4 regions of the Pantoea sp. AS142 genome follow, and region 1 is predicted to be linked to each of the others. Evidence: riboswitches for the same ligand, from Rfam matches in the RefSeq annotation. Region 1 holds a riboswitch; each other region holds the start of a gene.
The links. Region 1 has a riboswitch for thiamine pyrophosphate ahead of thiB (thiamine ABC transporter substrate binding subunit). Riboswitches for the same ligand answer to the same signal wherever they lie in the genome.
Positions count from the first base shown of each region.

Region 2: it holds a riboswitch for thiamine pyrophosphate, as region 1 does, so the genes downstream of both, thiM (hydroxyethylthiazole kinase) here and thiB (thiamine ABC transporter substrate binding subunit) in region 1, are expected to answer to the same signal.
Region 3: it holds a riboswitch for thiamine pyrophosphate, as region 1 does, so the genes downstream of both, WFO64_RS08125 (FAD-dependent oxidoreductase) here and thiB (thiamine ABC transporter substrate binding subunit) in region 1, are expected to answer to the same signal.
Region 4: it holds a riboswitch for thiamine pyrophosphate, as region 1 does, so the genes downstream of both, thiC (phosphomethylpyrimidine synthase ThiC) here and thiB (thiamine ABC transporter substrate binding subunit) in region 1, are expected to answer to the same signal.

Region 1 is NZ_JBBCMO010000009.1:133,825-138,518, forward strand. It holds gene WFO64_RS16535 (MFS transporter) at 1-147, opposite strand, end outside; gene sgrR (HTH-type transcriptional regulator SgrR) at 400-2,061, shown strand; TPP riboswitch at 2,097-2,199, shown strand; gene thiB (thiamine ABC transporter substrate binding subunit) at 2,246-3,232, shown strand; gene thiP (thiamine/thiamine pyrophosphate ABC transporter permease ThiP) at 3,208-4,694, shown strand, end outside.
Region 2 is NZ_JBBCMO010000002.1:395,046-399,739, forward strand. It holds gene ahpF (alkyl hydroperoxide reductase subunit F) at 1-232, shown strand, start outside; gene WFO64_RS06835 (AEC family transporter) at 297-1,256, opposite strand; gene WFO64_RS06840 (hypothetical protein) at 1,353-1,550, opposite strand; TPP riboswitch at 1,857-1,957, shown strand; gene thiM (hydroxyethylthiazole kinase) at 1,992-2,789, shown strand; gene thiD (bifunctional hydroxymethylpyrimidine kinase/phosphomethylpyrimidine kinase) at 2,776-3,576, shown strand; gene WFO64_RS06855 (GntR family transcriptional regulator) at 3,635-4,321, opposite strand; gene WFO64_RS06860 (mannitol dehydrogenase family protein) at 4,422-4,694, opposite strand, start outside.
Region 3 is NZ_JBBCMO010000003.1:28,212-32,905, reverse strand. It holds gene WFO64_RS08140 (HesA/MoeB/ThiF family protein) at 1-117, opposite strand, end outside; gene WFO64_RS08135 (thiazole synthase) at 127-885, opposite strand; gene thiS (sulfur carrier protein ThiS) at 888-1,085, opposite strand; gene WFO64_RS08125 (FAD-dependent oxidoreductase) at 1,069-2,013, opposite strand; TPP riboswitch at 2,147-2,266, opposite strand; gene WFO64_RS08120 (ArsR/SmtB family transcription factor) at 2,406-2,723, opposite strand; gene WFO64_RS08115 (alkene reductase) at 2,740-3,858, opposite strand; gene WFO64_RS08110 (hypothetical protein) at 4,118-4,694, opposite strand, start outside.
Region 4 is NZ_JBBCMO010000018.1:6,513-11,206, forward strand. It holds gene hemE (uroporphyrinogen decarboxylase) at 1-420, opposite strand, end outside; gene nudC (NAD(+) diphosphatase) at 461-1,231, opposite strand; gene rsd (sigma D regulator) at 1,321-1,827, shown strand; TPP riboswitch at 1,981-2,081, shown strand; gene thiC (phosphomethylpyrimidine synthase ThiC) at 2,169-4,091, shown strand; gene thiE (thiamine phosphate synthase) at 4,094-4,694, shown strand, end outside.

The sequences.
Region 1 (4,694 bases):
GAAAGGTCGTGCCTGCACCTCACGCGTCAAAAACAGACTGAGCGTCGGCGCCTGCAATGCGCCTGCAATGCCCAGCATGAATGAGGCGACCATAAAAGCGAGGTAAACCGGATTGATGCGGCGCTGCCGCGTTAACAGCGATTTCATACCGAAATCCCTTACACAACAAACAGAGGAAAAAAGAAGGGTAGACGATACCGCGCAACATGAAAAAAGCCAGCAGAGATCATCTGCTGGCCGGGTAAATGCACCCTACTCAGAAAAACACTCCGCTGAACAGCGAAGCGAGGGTCGAACGCCATTCACTGCTGAATGCCTCCCGCTCTTCCCATAGCGTAAAGTTTGCTCTTAAAATGAGGCAGGAAAAACAGAGCGCTTTTCACCAGGAGTTCCCCTTTTATGTCCTCATCACGTCTGAAGCAGCAGTTCATTCGCCTGTGGCAGAACTGCCAGGGGCAAACGCAGGAGATTACCCTTAGCGAACTGGCTGACCTGCTGCACTGTTCGCGCCGCCATATGCGCAATCTGCTTAACCGAATGCAGGCCGCAGGCTGGCTGATCTGGCAGGCTGAGGCCGGACGCGGAAAGCGTTCACAGCTTACCTTCTGCTACACCGGACTGGCTTTGCAACAGCAGCGTGCTGAAGATTTGCTGGAGCAGGATCGCATCGATCAGCTGGTCCAGTTGGTGGGCGATAAAAATCAGGTGCGGCAGATGATCAGCGCGCATCTGGGGCGCAGTTTCCGGCAGGGCAAACATATCCTGCGGGTGCTCTACTATCGTCCGCTGCTCAACCTGCTGCCCGGCTCGCCGCTGCGGCGCTCTGAAACCCACATTGCCCGACAGATTTTCAACGGCCTGACGCGGATAAATGAGGAAAACGGGGAAATCGAGCCAGATATTGCGCACCACTGGCAGCAAACTTCCCCGCTTCACTGGCGCTTCTTTCTGCGTCCGGCGATTCGCTTCCATCACGGCAGAGAACTGGAGATGGAGGATGTGCTCGCCACGCTGGAGCGTCAGCGTCCCCATCCGCTCTTTTCCCATATTGCGCAGATCGACTCGCCCGCTCCCTGGACGCTGGATATCCGCTTAAGTCAGCCCGACGAGGGTTTACTCTGGCTGCTGGGCAGCGTCAGTGCGATGATCCTGCCGCGCGAATGGCCGACGCTGCACGACTTTGCCCGTCAGCCCATTGGCACCGGCCCTTACCGGGCGATCCGCAATCAGGAGAGTCAGCTCAAGATCGAAGCTTTTGATGACTACTTTGGTTTTCGCGCCCTGATTGATGATGTCTCTATCTGGGTCCTGCCTGACATCAGCGATGAGATGGTCTACGCCGGCGTACGTCTGCAGGGCGACGGCGCTGATGAAATTCAGGAGGAGAGCCGCCTGGAAGAAGGTTGCTACTATCTGCTGTTCGACCAGCGTTCAGAGCAGGGACGCAACGAGGCGGTCCGGCGCTGGGTCAGCTACCTGTTTAATCCCATCGCCCTGCTTAATCACGCCGGTGTCGGTTATCAGCGTTACTGGTTTCCGGCTTATGGTTTGCTGCCACGCTGGCATCACCGGCGCGACCTGACGCCAGTAGAAAAACCCTCGGGCTTGACCCATCTGACACTGACCTGGTACAGCCAGCATGTTGAGCATGAAGGCATTGCCAACGCGCTGCGTCCGCTGCTGGCACAGCATGGCGTCACGCTGGAAACACGCGAAATCAGTTACGAAAGCTGGTATCAGGGCGAAGCGGAAAGTGATATCTGGCTCGGCAGCGTGAACTTTACTCTACCGCTGACTTATTCGCTGTTTGCGCAGCTCTATGAGATCCCGCTGCTGCATCACTGCCTGCCGATCGACTGGCATGGCGATGCCGCCCGCTGGCGCGAGAAAACGCTGCCGCTGGCCGAATGGAGTAAACAGTTAGTCGAAGACGCGGGTCTGCATCCGCTATTTCACCACTGGCTGCTACTTGAAGGTCAGCGCAGCATGCGCGGTGTTCGGATGAATACGCTGGGCTGGTTTGATTTTAAATCCGCCTGGTTTGCACCACCGGCGCTGTGACGCTTTCACCCCGGCGCTGAAATGACTAGAATGTGACGTTCTCAACGGGGTGCCGCCTGCCAACAGCAAGCAGCTGAGAGAGACCCGTCGAACCTGATTCGGTTAATACCGACGTAGGGATTTGAGAGGCCTCTGTGCTCAGATCCTTTGCGACTCATCCCCTACTCTCCTGAAGGAGCGCAAAGTGTTAAACAAAGTTCTGCCGGTGCTGCTGGTATTCTCCGCCCCCGTTCTGGCGGCAAAACCTGTTCTCACGGTCTACACCTACGACTCCTTCTCCGCTGACTGGGGCCCTGGCCCGGCAGTTAAAAAAGCCTTTGAAGCACAGTGCAACTGCGAGCTGAAATTCGTCACGCTGGAAGATGGCGTGTCGCTGCTGAACCGCGTGCGGATGGAAGGTAAAAACAGTAAAGCGGATGTGGTGCTGGGGCTGGATAACAATCTGGTGCAGGCGGCGCAGAAAACCGGTCTGTTTGCTGAAAGCAAGGTTGATACGTCAAAACTCACTCTGCCCGACGGCTGGCACAACACCACCTTCGTGCCGTTTGACTATGGCTACTTCGCCTTTGTCTACGATAAAAACCGTCTGAAAAATCCACCCAAAAGCCTGAAAGAGCTGGTCGACAGTCCGGAAAAGTGGCGGGTGATCTACGAAGATCCCCGCACCAGCACCCCCGGATTAGGCCTGTTGCTGTGGATGCAGAAAGTCTATGGCGATCAGGCTCCGCAGGCGTGGCAAAAGCTGGCGCAGAAAACCGTGACGGTGACCAAAGGCTGGAGTGAAGCGTATGGCCTCTTCCTCAAGGGCGAAGGCGATCTGGTGCTGAGCTACACCACCTCACCGGCTTACCACATCATCGAAGAGAAAAAAGAGAACTACGCCGCCGCGCCGTTTGCGGAAGGACACTATCTGCAGATTGAAGTTGCCGCTCAGCTAGCCAACAGCAAACAGCCAGCGCTGGCCCGGCAGTTCATGCAATTTATGGTCTCGCCCGACTTCCAGCGTACTGTCCCAACCGGTAACTGGATGTACCCGGTAATCGACACGCCGCTGCCTGCCGGTTTCGGCGCGCTGAACGTGCCCGCCACCGCCCTGCAATTCTCGCCGGAAGAGGTTGCCAGCCAGCGTTCAGGCTGGATTAGTCAGTGGCAACGCGCCGTCAGCCACTGATGCCGCGCTGGTTGATCCCTGGCTCATTCGCCACGCTGCTGTTAACCAGCGTGGCGTTTCTGGCCTTCGGTGCACTCTGGAACGCCGCGCCGGAAACGGACTGGCGCAGCGTGCTGCAGGATGACTACCTGCATCATGTTATCGCCTTCTCTTTCGGTCAGGCGCTGCTCTCGGCCCTGCTGTCGCTGCTGCCTGCGGTGCCGCTGGCACGGGCGCTCTATCGACGCCATTTTCCTGGCCGACAGCTGCTGCTGCGTCTGTGTGCCATGACGCTGGTGCTGCCGGTGCTGGTGGCCGTGTTTGGTCTGCTGACCGTCTACGGTCGTGTCGGCTGGCTGGCGCAGCTATGCCAGCTGCTGGGCATCGGTTATCACTTCTCACTTTACGGTCTGCCAGGCATTCTGCTGGCGCACGTCTTTTTTAACCTGCCAATGGCGACCCGCCTGATGCTGCAGACGCTGGAAAGCATTCCGCCGGAACAGCGTCAGCTGGCGGCACAGCTCGACCTGCGCGGCTGGCACCATTTTCGTCTGCTGGAATGGCCGTGGCTGCGGCGTCAGTTGCTGCCGACCGGTGCGCTGATTTTTATGCTCTGTTTCGCCAGCTTTGCCACCGTGCTGTCGCTGGGCGGCGGCCCGCAGGCGACCACCATCGAGCTGGCGATATTTCAGGCGCTGAGTTATGACTACGATCCCGGACGTGCAGCGCTGCTGGCGCTGCTCCAGCTCGGCTGCTGCCTGACGCTGGTGTTGCTCAGCCAGCGCTTCAGCAAGGCGATCCCCGCCGGAAACAGCCAGATGAACGGCTGGCGCGATCCACAGGATTCGCGCGGGGCACAGGTGGTCGATACGCTGCTGATTCTGCTGGCGCTGATCCTGCTGCTGCCACCGCTGGCGGCGGTCATCGTCGATGGTCTGCACGGCGGATTGCGAGGCGCATTGGCGCAGCCTGCCCTCTGGCAGGCGAGCTTTACCTCATTGCGTATCGCCACTGGCGCCGGTCTGCTCTGTGTAGTGCTGACCATGATGCTGCTCTGGAGCAGTCGCGAACTGCGTCTGCGTCAGCGTCCGGCAGCGGCACAGTTGATCGACACCAGCGGCATGCTGATTCTGGCGATGCCAGGCATCGTGCTCGCCACCGGCTTTTTCCTGCTGTTTAACACCACCATGGGTCTGCCCGATTCAGCAGAGGGGCTGGTGATCTTTACCAATGCGCTAATCGCTATTCCCTATGCGCTGAAAGTGCTGGAGAACCCGATGCGAGACGTTGCGGAGCGTTACGGCAGACTCTGTGATTCACTGGATATCCACGGCTGGAACCGGCTGCGGCTGATCGAGCTGCGCGCGCTGAAACGTCCGCTGGCTCAGGCCCTGGCATTTGCCTGCGTGCTGTCGATCGGCGATTTTGGCGTGGTGGCGTTGTTTGGCAACGCCGACTTCCGCACCCTGCCGTTCTACCTCTA
Region 2 (4,694 bases), on a different contig from region 1:
CGTTCAGATCGGTCTGCTGCCAAATACGCCATGGCTGGAAGGCGCGGTTGAGCGCAACAAAATGGGTGAGATCATCATCGATGGTAAATGCGAAACCAGCCTGAAAGGCGTGTTCGCCGCAGGTGACTGTACCACCGTGCCGTACAAACAGATCATCATCGCCAGTGGCGAAGGGGCAAAAGCGTCACTCAGCGCTTTTGACTATCTGATTCGTAATAAATCGGCTGAATAACGTTCGCCAGCCAGACAGTAGCCCTTCAGCACCCGTGCTGAGGGGCTTTTTTTTTATTATCCTGTTAATAGCCCGCCAGCGTCATCAGCATCATCCAGATTGGCGTCGTCACTGCCGCAAACAGCGTAGAAAACAGCATACTCGCCGCCGCCGGGCCGGTAATGACATTAAATTTCTGCGACATCAGATAGACGTTAACCCCGACCGCCATCGACCCCAGCAACACCACCACTTTACTCTCCAGCGGCGGCAGACCGGTCAGCCAGGCGATTGCCCATACCGTCATCGGTTGCAGCACCAGCTTCAGCAGACACAGGGTATAGCTCTCTTTCAATCCATCCCGCACCCGATAGTGCGCCAGACTCATGCCCAGCGTTACCAGTGACAGGGGCGCCGCCAGCGAGGCCAGCATTCGCAGCGGTTCAGCGGCGAGTACCGGCAAGGGATGTTGCAGGAAACTCCATGCCGTGCCGCTGAGAATGCCGATGATCAGCGGGTTCTTCAGTACACCGATCAGGGTGCGCCACACGCCTTTCAGCGAGAAGCTGCCCTGTTTTGCCCACTCGACTGAAACGGTCAATAAGGTCCAGAGGATCAGGCTATTAAACACCAGCACCAGCGCTACCGGGGGCAGGGCCTCTGGCCCCAGCAGCACTGTGGCCACCGGGATCCCCAACATCACATTATTGGAAAAGATTCCCCCCAGCGCAAAGACCGATGCCGCCACACCATCCAGATTAAACAGTCGTGCCGCCAGCAACCGGCCCACCATAAACACCAGCAGGCAACTGCCAAAGAAGGCCAGTAACAGGCGCGCATCAACCGGCGGGCTTTGCGAAAAGGTGCTCATGACCCGAAACAACATGCAGGGTAGGGCAACATTGAACACAAAACGGTTCATCCCTTCGCTGATGCTGGCGGGCCATTTTCCGAGGCGCGTCAGGCCGTATCCCAGCAGAATCAGGATAAACAGCGGGGCTGACAGATAAATTTGATGGTTTAAGCTTTCAAACAGCAGTGGCATAGAGAGAGTCTGGTCAGACGATGATTAGTTACCAGACTAACAAATTGCTAACTAACTGTTAACTTAGCGGTGTCTGAATTGACCGTAGCTGGGACGTTAGCCCAACCAGCGGCGTGCCTGCTGGTCAGTAATATCACGGTAATAGACCCGGTGAATAATTTCGCCACAGCCTGAGCAGCGCGCGGAAATATAGGTGGAAAAATACTGTCTGCCATTGGGCGCCATGGCACCCTTGCGTTCAATAATAATATCCTGCCATCGATGGCGGTGTGGAATAAGCGCTGACAATCGCATCATACATCCTGAATAGTATGAATTTCCGTTCCAGAAGTTTTTAACCCCATGAAATATAATATTTTTTACGATGGTGCTGCGAGCAGGTTAATTATTATGGGATAACTCAGGTGGGCGCGGAAAATAATACCCGTCAGAGTAAAAAACGGGGCTACCTATTAAGAGGTAACTTGCTAACCCGCAGCATTAAGCCTCTTTTTGCACCGTCAGGCGTTGATCGGGATCATGTGAATTGTCTCATGCACAATTATTTGCCTGACTGGTGTCGCTTGCTTTCGCCGGACGGCTTGCCTATGCTGCAAACCGTAACACGACTCGGGGTGCCGCTTTCCACAGTGAAAGGGCTGAGAAAAACCCGCTGACCTGAACTGGATAATGCCAGCGTAGGGAAGTCTGATGCCTGACCGCATTCGCCTTCTTGTTCGCCGGTTGGGAGCTATGATGACACATCGATCTCAACACCTTTCTGCCGCGCACTTCGCGCCCCGTTTGCACACTTTCCGTTGTCAGTCACCGCTGGTGCATTGCATGACCAATGACGTGGTCCAGAACTTCACCGCTAACGTCTTGCTGGCACTGAATGCCTCACCGGCGATGGTGATCGATGCTGATGAAGCGGCACAGTTCAGCGGCTTTGCCGATGCCCTGCTGATTAATGTCGGCACCTTAACCCGCGAACGTCAGCAGGCGATGCAGGTTGCTATCACTGCCGCCAGGCAGGCGGGCACCCCCTGGACGCTTGATCCGGTCGCGGTCGGCGCGCTGACGCTGCGCACCGACTTTTGCCAGCAACTGCTGAGCCAGCAACCGGCGGTGATTAGGGGGAATGCTTCAGAGATTCTGGCGCTGGCACAGCAGGCCCGCGGCGGGCGCGGTGTCGATACGCTGCATCAGGCAGATGCGGCCCTTGATGCGGCACAGCAGCTTGCCATCACCTGGCGCACGCTGGTGGTAGTGACGGGTGAAGTGGACTACGCCACCGATGGTCAGCGAATTCTTACCATCAGCGGTGGCACGCCCTTAATGACGCGGGTGGTGGGCACCGGCTGCGCACTCTCGGCCGTGGTGGCCGGTTTCAGCAGTCTGCCTGGCGATCGGCTGATAAATGTCGCCACCGCCTGTCAGGTCATGGCTCGGGCAGGTGAAAAAGCGGCGTCGCAGTCAGCCGGGCCAGGCAGTTTTGCCACAACGTTTATTGATGCGCTCTGGACGCTGGAGGTGGATCATGAAACGCATTAATGCCCTGACGATTGCCGGTACCGATCCCAGCGGCGGCGCAGGCATACAGGCCGATCTCAAAACCTTTTCAGCCCTTGGGGCCTATGGCACCAGTGTGATTACCGCGCTGGTGGCACAGAACACCTGTGGCGTGCAGTCTGTTTACCGTATCACGCCTGACTTTGTGGCCGCCCAGCTCGATTCGGTGCTGAATGACGTACGTATCGACAGTGCGAAAATCGGCATGCTGTCAGAAACGGCCATTGTGGAGCAGGTTGCTGCCCGGCTGAAGCATGCGGAAATCCCGTTTGTGGTGCTGGATACGGTAATGATCGCGAAAAGTGGCGATGCGCTGCTCTCACCAGACGCCGTTGCCAGTGTGCGTGAGCTGTTATTGCCACAGGTCGCGCTGATCACGCCTAATCTGCCAGAAGCGGCGGTGTTGCTCGATTGCGCCATTGCCACAGATGAGGCTGAGATGCGCGAACAGGGGCGGGCATTGCTGGCGCTGGGCTGTCAGGCCGTGCTGATGAAGGGCGGGCACCTTCTGGCGGCGGAGAGCCCGGACTGGCTGGTCACGCATTCAGCAGAGCAGCGATTCAGCACGCGGCGCGTGAATACCCGTCATACGCATGGCACCGGCTGCACACTCTCGGCAGCCTTAGCCGCGTTGCGTCCACGCCATGTTGACTGGGCAGAGACGATTGGAGACGCTAAAAACTGGTTACAGCAGGCGCTGCTGCAGGCGGATTCCCTGGAGGTCGGGAAGGGTATCGGGCCGGTTCACCATTTTCATCAATGGTGGTAATAACGAACGCCCGCATCGACCAGCCAATCGGACGGTGCAGGCGATTAATCTTTCAGGCTCAGGGTGCTTCAAACCAGGCGCTGTTACGCTCGGCAATCGGGGTGATCGAGAAGATCATCTCCTGCAGGTGACGACGCATTGCCGCTTCGGCAGCATCGGAGTCATGGCGCTTCAGCGCGGCAAAAATCTCTTCATGCTGCTCAATCAGCTTGTCCGGCGGAGAGACTTCACTCAGCGTCAGAAATCGCACCCGGTCCATTGCCGCTTTGATATTCTCCACTGTCTCCCAGGCTAGCTTACAGTCAATGCTTTCAGCGATCAGGCGATGAAACTCATCGTCCAGGCTGAGAAAAGCCTGACTGTCATGCCGCTCAGCGGCCATGCGCTGCAGTTGCAGGTTATGCTCCAGCGCCATCAGTGCCGGATCATCAATCTCCAGCGCCGCACGGCGGACCACCGATACTTCCACCGCCTCACGGATAAAGCGGCCATCTGCCACCCGTTTAGCGGAGATTTTGCGCACGAAGGTGCCTCGCTGCGGCAATACCTGTACCAGTCCGGCTTCGGCCAGCTTGATGAACGCTTCGCGTACCGGCTGGCGCGAGACGTTGAAGCGCGCGGAGACCTCTTTTTCAGAAAGTAGCGAGCCCGGCTGAATTGCGCAGGTGACAATATCTCGGCGCAGATACCGGTAAATCTGCTGATTTACCGGTTCGCTGGGGGTAATGGTATAGGCGATCGACATGCAGCAATATCCATATTACGGCTGGCAGAGGCCAGCGCGATGGGAAAGTGTCAGTCTAATCAGCGCGCTGCGTCTGCGCCAGCGCTTTGTTACAGAGCCTTTAGCCGCGGTTTAGAAAGTGCTGCACTGTAGCGCGAGCCCCCTGCGTGGTCAGTTGCTCGTACCAGGCGGTCAGCCGGGCCACTACATCGGCATTTTGCAGCAGATCCTCGCCAAACACCTCGCGAATGGAAAGTAACGTCCGCACACGAGCCTCGCCATCTTCGCTACCCGCAACACATTCAGCCAGTTGTTTCTGCATCGGATCGCGAATCTCAATTGACTGACCCTGTTCATCGGTGCCGCCGACATAGTGCATCCATCCCGCCACGCC
Region 3 (4,694 bases), on a different contig from region 1:
CAGCAGCGTCGCGCTAAGCCCGCCCGCCCCCACCACCAGCACCCTTGCGCTGCTCAGCCGTTGCTGGCCCGCTTCACCCATTTCCGGCAACATTGTCTGTCGCTGATAACGTGACATTGCCACTCCTTATCTGAATTGTGCCAGGCCAAAAACTGGCGTGGAGGCTGACGCCATATCGCGCTGCTCCATCAATCCTGCCTGAAACGCCTCGTGCCCCCCGTAGATCGCGGCGGCAAAGGCACCCGACATTCTCACTGGATCGCGCGCTTTTGCCACCGCAGTGTTAAGCAGCACGCCATCGAAACCCATCTCCATAGCCTGTGCCGCCTGGCCTGGTGCGCCGATCCCTGCATCAATAATCAGCGGTATATCTTTAAACCATGCACGCATAGTGCGCAGCCCCTCGATATTGCGCAGCCCCTGGCCTGAACCAATCGGCGCGCCCCAGGGCATCAGCACTTCACAGCCCGCTTCCAGCAATTTTTCGCCCACAATCAGATCATCGGTGGTGTAGGGAAAGACCTGAAATCCGTCAGCGCAGAGAATGCGCGCGGCTTCAACCAGCGCAAACGGATCGGGCTGTAGTGTGTCGGCATGGCCAATCACTTCCAGCTTTATCCATGTTGTATCGAACAGTTCACGTGCCATCAGTGCCGTCGTCACTGCCTCTTTCACTGTGTGACAGCCCGCGGTATTGGGCAGAATACGTTTATTGAGCCGTTGCAGTAGCGTACGGAACGCCCCGCCCTCGCTGCCTTCCCGTCGCAGGCTGACGGTAATAATCTCCGCACCAGATGCGTCTATCGCCTGATGCAGAATGTCCGGTGATGGATAGCCAGCGGTACCGAGCAGAAATCGGGATTGCGGAACAAACTGGTAGAACATGATCAACCTCCCTGCATGGGTGACAGGATTTCCAACTGGTTTCCCGCCTCAAGCTGCTGGCTGGCATAACAGCTGCGCGGCACAAACTCGCCGTTCAGCGCGGTGGCGACCGTGCGCGGATCAATCTGCTGCTCCTGCAACAGCTCAGCCAGCGTATTTGCACCGGTTTCAATCGTGCGGCCATTAAGTTCCACTCGCATAACTAATCTCCTGAGTGAGTTGCAGCATAAGTTTTTCAGCCATAATCGGGGCCAGCAAAAAACCGTGGCGGTAAAGCCCATTGAGGAAAAAACGGCCATTTTCGTAGCGGACCTGTGGCAGGTTCTGCTGATAAGCGGGCCGGAGACCGGTGCCGCTCTCTGTGATCCGAGCTTCTGCCAGCGCCGGATGCAGACTATAGGCGGCGCTGAGCAGCTCCATCATTGCCCTGGCGCTGATCGGGCTGCTGTCGTGGCTTTCAACCATGGTCGCACCCAGCATGAAGTGGCCACTGGCACGGGGCACCAGATAGCAGGGGAAGCGCGGGTGGAGAAGCCGGACAGGACGGGAGAGCTGAATTTCGGGCGCGTGCAGGATGAACATTTCGCCACGCACTGCACGCAGTGACGGCTGCTGGTCAGCAGCGTGGATGCCACGGCAGTCGATGATTTTCCCGCTGGGTTTACCACTGTGAATGGGCACCCCCGCCTGTTGCAGCTTATCGTGCAGTTGCTGCAACGCGCGGCGCGGATCGAGATGCGCCTCGCCGGCGAAAAACAGGCCGCGGGCAAAGCGGTTTTCCAGCGCCGGTTCAACCTCACCAGGCGCGACCCACTGATGCTGCTCCGTCATGCTGGCGAAGCGCGTCAGTTCGCGGCTGTCGCGCGGCGGCGCAACCACCAGCGTGCCCTGCTGCTCCACGCCCTCTACACGTTTCGCCCACCAGCTGGCAGCGTGCTGGCCCCATTCGATCACCTGTGGAGGTGCACTTTCTGCTTCGCACCAGGGCGCGAGCATGCCCCCTGCCCAGTGCGAGGCCGCACGGCAGTCAGGCTGAGTAATGATTTCAACGGTTTCTCCCTGTTCCGCCAGCAGCGTGGCGACACAAAGCCCGGCAACGCCGCTGCCGACCACCGACCAGCGGCTCAAAATGTCCACCAGACAGCAGAAGAGAGATTCAGGATTAAGTGGGTCACATTCGCCTCGTTATCAGTTAACGAAGACCCGTGATACCAGAAGGGAAAAGGCAAGAGCGGCGCGACTGCACCCTTGCGGCAAGTATCTGATGAGATACCCGTCTTCCTACGCCAGTATCAACTGGGTCAGGTTCTAAGGGTCGCTAAGCCGCGCGGTGCGCTATTAGCCTCTCAGTCTCTCTGGCGAGACTCCCCTGACGGGTTTAGTTGTAAGGTAAGCAGGCAGTTTCGTCAAGCAGACTGCATGGAACAGAGTCAGAAAATCGGGGAGACGTTCAGGGTCTGGCTGTCCGGGCAAACCTGCAATGGCAGCCCGGTCAGGCAAAGGTATTGAAAATGCCGTCGCTACAAAAGCGCCTGCAGCGATTGCGTCACCGCTTCGGTGACTTTGCGAATACGTGGTTCGACGCGGCGATAGTAGGTCCATTTCCCCACTTTACTGGCTTCTACCAGCCCTGCGCTCTGAAGTGCTTTCAGGCATAACGAGGTGGCGGGCTGTGATAAGCCCGCCTTGTCCTGGATGAGACTGGCACAGACGCCATACTGATCGAAAGGATAGAGCTGGGAATAACCCGCAAACGCTTCGTCAGGATTTTTAAGCCACTTTAGCACTGCCACCCGGGTTGGGTTAGACAGTAGCTTCAGGGCATTTTCGGGGGACATGCCGCCTCACAGAACATCAGGATAGGTAAACAGGATAGTCAGTATAGCCTTTCTCACTGCCGCCATACAGGGAGGCGTGATCGACATCATTCAGCGGAAAGCCTGATTTAATCCGCGCCGGCAGGTCAGGATTAGCAATAAATGAGCGGCCAAAACCAAACAGGTCGCCCCAGCCTTTTTCCAGCATATGCTGTGCTTTTTCTGCCGTGTAACGACCTGAATAGATAATCGGTGAGCGAAACGTTTCCCGTAGCGCAATACGGAAACTCTCAGGCATATCCGGACTGTTATCCCAATCCGCTTCGGCTATTGAGAGATAGCAAACTTCCAGTTCGTTGAGCAGTTGCGCGGCACGGATGTAAGTCGCGTGGGGATCGCTTTCGACCAGTCCGAGATAGACGCGCTCTTCGTCGGTACTTGAAAACAGCGGCGCAAACCTGACGCCAACACGGTGGCTGCCAAATACCGAGCTGACCGCCTCAACGACTTCACGCAGAAAACGCAGACGATTCTCAGCTGATCCACCATATTCGTCCGTACGGAAGTTAGTGTGCTCAGAGATAAACTGGTTAATCAGGTAACCGTTGGCGGAGTGCAGTTCCACGCCGTCGAAACCGGCTGCTTTGGCATTCTCTGCTGCCCGTCGGTAGAGTTCCACGATCTCTTTAACTTCAGCGGTGGTCAATTCCCGTGGTGCGCTGGGCGCAGTTAATATCCCGGCTCCTGGCCCTGTTTCAATAAATACCCGGACGTTATCGGCTGTCATGGCTGAAGGCGCAACGGGTGCCTGCTTGCCTGGCTGAAGTTCATTGTGCGAGACGCGACCAACATGCCAGAGCTGACAGAAAATCGTGGCACCTTCCTGATGTACCGCCTCTGTGATCTTTTTCCAGCCGGCAATCTGCGCGTCGCTGTGGATCCCTGGCGTCCAGGCATAGCCTTGCCCGCGAGGCTCAATCTGGGTGCCTTCGGTGATCATCAGTCCCGCGCTGGCGCGCTGGCGGTAATATTCCACCATTATATCGCCGGGAATGTTGCCCGGCTGTTCGCTGCGGCAACGCGTCAGCGGCGGCAGTACTATGCGGTTCCGAAGTTGAAGATTACCCAGATTCAGGGGGGTAAAAAGTGACGACATGACTAAAAATCCTCTGATATGTGAAGAGGTGGTATTATATTTACACATTTAAATTTGTAAATGTGTAATCTCTCCTTTTTTCCTGGGATGGTTGAGATCAGAAAGACAGTTTCAGGCTGGGTCGTTAAATAGTACTGTAATAACAATAAGTAATTGCTGGTCGTGAGGGGATAACGTCAGTCTGGCTATCCTGCAAATGCGGCTCTGTGGCGCGTTTCTTAGCCACGAGTGTACCGTCACTTGCAGGATTATAGCGACATTATAAAGCGTATTTTTCAGTGAACGCCTGCCACTGCTGGCGATAAACCGCCAACTGCTTTAGTGCGGCATCGATAGAGGGCTGTGCTTTGTTGTGCGGGTTAGGCGTGGCACGGATCACGTCGGCAAAGGTGTTAAATACAGCATTCATGTCACTGCCCGACTTTGTCGCCTCCATCATTCTGGCCAATTCAATCTGTGGCCGCGCAGTGCCGCTTTTTACCTGGTCGAGGTCATCACGCGCACCCGCCACGATTTCGCTGGTGCCATATTGATGCGCGATATCCAGCATCTGCTGCGCCCCAAGCAGCAATCTCTCTTCCCGGAATGCCACTTTACTGTCGATCATCTCATCAACAATACCGGTCGCCTGGTCCCGCTTATCCTCCGGGACATATTTCTCAATCAATTTGTGCAGTTTCACCTGCGTAAGCGTCATTGCCATCGCTTCAGAGGTATCACTGTCATCGTACTGATTACGCCCCACCTGACCTTCAGCCAGTACCTGATGAAGCGCGCTCGCGAAGTCATCCATGCTGACCTGGGTGTTATCTGCCGTCATGTCCAGCAGCGGCCGG
Region 4 (4,694 bases), on a different contig from region 1:
CGGCAGATCACCGTTCAGGTTTTTACGGATAGTGCGGACGGCATTCATCACATAGCCCAGCTCCATTTCTGGATCGGGCACCGGTAAACGCTCGACGTCAGCGCGACAGGTCACAGGATGAGAGAAACGCGGGCCTTCGCCGGTTTCAAAATAGAGACCCAGTCCCATCGCATCCGGAATGGTCAGGATGTCACTGAAGAGAATGGCGGCATCCAACGGATAACGGCGCAGCGGCTGGAGAGTGACTTCACAGGCCAACTCGGCGTTTTTACATAGCGACATAAAGTCACCCGCCTGGGCGCGTGTCGCTTTGTACTCCGGTAAATAGCGCCCGGCTTGTCGCATCATCCATACCGGCGTGACATCAACTGGCTGACGTAACAGGGCACGCAAATAACGATCGTTCTTCAGTTCACTCATCTCAACACTCTCTCAATAACAGGCGTGTAGTGTAGCACTTTCACACTTCGGCGCGGCACAGGGCGACGGTATCTTCAATCAGACGGCGCGCCACGGTGCCTGGCGGCGGCAACAGGGGCAGGTCATCAAAACGGAACCAGGCCGCATCCAGCAGCTCTTTGCCGTCGTGTTGCAGATCGCCGCTGGCATATTCCGCCATAAACGCGGTCATCAGCGATTGCGGAAAGGGCCACGGCTGGGAGGTGACGTAACGGACGTTTTTGACCCGGATATTGCTCTCTTCCATCACTTCGCGGGCAACGGCCTGCTCCAGCGTCTCGCCAACTTCCACAAAACCCGCCAGCACGGTGTAGACCTTGTTGCGATGGCGGGCATGATTCGCCAGCAGGATTTCATCACCACGACGGATAGCGACAATGATGCAGGGAGCGATCTGTGGATAGTAACGCTCGCGGCAGTGACTGCAGAGACAGGCAAATTCATGTTTGCTGTGGTACATCTCATGGCCGCAATAGCCGCACCAGCGATGAGACCGGTAGAATTCTGCCAGCTGCACACCGCGACCCACCAGCTGAAACAGCTCTACATCCTGATCGATCAACTGTCGTACTGAGAACATATCGGCAGAACGCGGCTCACAAATTAGCCAGACTTTTTCGCCCTGCCATTCACCGATAGTGCGGGCCTTACTGCCGGTCAAACCAAATTTTTCGGCGTTTCCGTGGGGCAAATCACCTTGTGGCAACCAAAGTTTCTGTTCATGGCTGACAATCCACCATCCAGCGTCTACGCTTGAGATTTCGTATTGCATTTATTTCGTCATCCTTAGCGTCAAAACGCACGCTGAAGCCCTGATGTTAAGTGTGTAGATAAACAACTATAACTCACATGGAGTTAGATATGCTTAACCAGTTAGACGTCCTGGCTGAACGCGTAGGTGGCAGTAATGAACTGGTCGATTCGTGGCTTGAAGCTCGTCGTCAGCTACTGGTGACCTATTATCACCTTGTCGGCCTTAAACCTAAAAAAGAGGCGCTGACGCGTCTGGATGAACAGGCTCTGGACAACTTCTGTCACAGCCTGGTCGATTATCTTTCTGCAGGTCACTTCAGTATCTATGAACGCGTCATCAGTGAAATGAGTGGCGACAGCCCGATGATCGCCGCCGCGCAGATCTATCCACCGTTGGAAGCCAACACTGAACGTCTGATGCAACTGTATGACGGTCAACTGCAACAGGCGATCGACGACGAGAACTGCATGACCTTTCAGCAGGCGCTGTCCGAAGTCGGCGAAGTGCTGGAAGCACGGTTTACGCTGGAAGATAATCTGATCCAGCTGGCATGGGATAACCAGCTTGCCACTCCGCCGGTTGCCAATGACAGCCATATCGCGCGTCCGGCTTAGCCGTCATCACTGGTAAAAGGGTTGAGATTATCTCGTCGCCCTTTTATGCTGAACAGGTTCTGAGGAGCGTACTCCAAAGAACCTTTTTTATTTTTGCTTTGAAATACAAGGTTTACGCCTGACTCTGTTGTGATCAGACGCCAGCGTAAAAACAGCTTCTTGTCGGAGTGCCCAGTTGGGCTGAGACCGTTAATTCGGGATCCGCGGAACCTGATCAGGTTAGAACCTGCGAAGGGAACAAGAGTAAATATTTTCTGTATGCCAGTACGTTTACGCTGTCTATACGGTTACTCCTTCCGAACTCCGGACAAGCATCGTTCCCCCTTAACAGGAAGATTGCTATGTCTGACCCAAAAATAACCCGTCGTGAACAACGTGCCCAGGCGCAGGAATTTATCGATTCCTTGCAAAGCGGCAGTGCATTTCCCCAGTCCCGTCGCATCTGGATTACCGGCAGCCGCGAGGATATTCGCGTTCCCATGCGCGAAATCGCGCTCAGCCCGACCCACCTCGGCGGCAGCAAAGAACAGCCTCTTTATGAGCAAAACGAAGCGGTACCGGTCTATGACACGGCGGGGGCTTATGGCGATTCCGCGGCACAGATCGATGTTCATCGTGGCCTTGAAAAGCTGCGCGCCCGCTGGATTGCTGAACGCGACGACAGCGTGCTTCTGGAACAGAACAGCTCAGACTATACCCAGCAGCGGCTGGCTGACGAGGGACTGGATCATCTGCGCTTCGATCAACTTCCGACACCGCGCCGTGCCCGCGCAGGCCACCGCGTCACGCAACTGCACTATGCCCGCCAGGGGATCATTACCCCGGAAATGGAATTTATCGCCCTGCGGGAAAATATGGGCCGGGAGCGAATCCGCAGTGAGGTGTTGCTGCAACAGCATCCAGGCCATAGTTTTGGCGCGCATCTGCCCGCCGATATCACGCCCGAGTTTGTCCGTCAGGAGGTCGCTGCCGGCCGCGCCATCATCCCTGCCAATATCAATCACCCTGAATCGGAGCCGATGATCATTGGCCGCAACTTTCTGGTTAAGGTCAACGCCAACATCGGTAACTCGGCAGTAACCTCTTCCATTGAGGAAGAAGTGGAAAAACTGGTCTGGTCGACTCGCTGGGGAGCCGATACGGTGATGGATCTCTCTACCGGCCGTTATATTCATGAAACACGCGAATGGATTTTGCGAAACAGTCCCGTGCCCATTGGTACCGTGCCGATTTATCAGGCGCTGGAAAAAGTGAATGGCGTGGCCGAGGCACTGAACTGGGAAATTTTCCGGGACACGCTACTTGAGCAGGCAGAGCAAGGCGTCGATTATTTCACGATCCATGCTGGCGTGCTGCTGCGTTATGTCCCGATGACCGCGAAGCGTCTGACCGGGATTGTGTCGCGGGGTGGATCGATCATGGCCAAATGGTGCCTGTCGCATCATCAGGAGAGCTTCCTGTATCAGCACTTCCGGGAGATCTGTGAAATCTGCGCCGCTTATGATGTTTCCCTGTCTCTGGGTGACGGCTTACGTCCGGGGTCGATTCAGGATGCCAATGATGAGGCACAGTTTGCCGAACTGCGTACCCTGGGCGAACTGACCCGCATCGCCTGGGAATATGACGTTCAGGTGATGATTGAGGGGCCGGGGCATGTCCCGATGCATATGATTCGTCGCAACATGACCGAACAGCTCGACCTGTGCGATGAAGCCCCCTTCTATACGCTTGGCCCGCTTACCACTGACATTGCACCTGGCTATGACCATTTTACCTCAGGTATCGGTGCCGCCATGATTGGCTGGTTTGGTTGCGCCATGTTGTGTTACGTCACGCCCAAAGAACATCTGGGCCTGCCGAACAAAGACGATGTGAAGCAAGGATTGATCACCTACAAAATCGCGGCGCATGCCGCCGATCTGGCGAAAGGCCATCCGGGGGCGCAGATACGTGATAACGCCATGTCCAAAGCGCGCTTTGAATTCCGCTGGGAAGATCAGTTTAACCTGGCGCTGGATCCCCATACTGCAAGGGCTATGCATGATGAAACCCTGCCGCAGGAGTCGGGCAAAGTGGCCCATTTCTGCTCAATGTGCGGTCCTAAATTCTGCTCGATGAAAATTTCCCAGGAGGTGCGCGAGTTTGCGGCACGCCAGGATGCCCGTGCCGAGCCGGTTGAAGTAGGCATGGCGCAAATGTCAGACCGTTTACGCAGCCGCGGCGATGAGTTTTATCACCCCGCCGATGCCATTAATGAGGATTAACCATGCCTGCATTTCCCGCTACCGCTCCGCGCCTGGGGCTTTATCCGGTAGTTGATAGTCCCGCGTGGATTGAACGCCTGCTGGAGACGGGCGTTCGCACGCTGCAGCTGCGCATGAAAGATCAGCCCGATGAGGTCGCCGAGCACGCCATTGCTCAGGCGATTGCACTGGGCAAACGCTTTGACGCGCGCCTGTTTATTAATGACTACTGGCAGCTGGCGATTAAGCATCACGCCTATGGCGTGCATCTGGGTCAGGAAGATCTGGATTTCGCAGATCTCGCCCACATTCATCAGGCCGGATTGCGACTGGGACTCTCCACCCACGATGATGCGGAACTGGATCGCGCCCTGGCGATCCAGCCCTCTTATATCGCGCTTGGGCATATCTTTCCGACACAGACCAAAGAGATGCCTTCTGCGCCTCAGGGCATTGAGCAGCTAAAGCGACATCTGACACGTCTGACGCATCTTCCCACCGTGGCGATTGGCGGAATCTCAATTGCACGAGCACCCGATGTGCTCGCAACCGGTGTGGGCAGCATCGCGGTGGTGAGTGCGATTACCCAGGCAGATGACTGGCGTGAAGCAACGCGTACCCTGC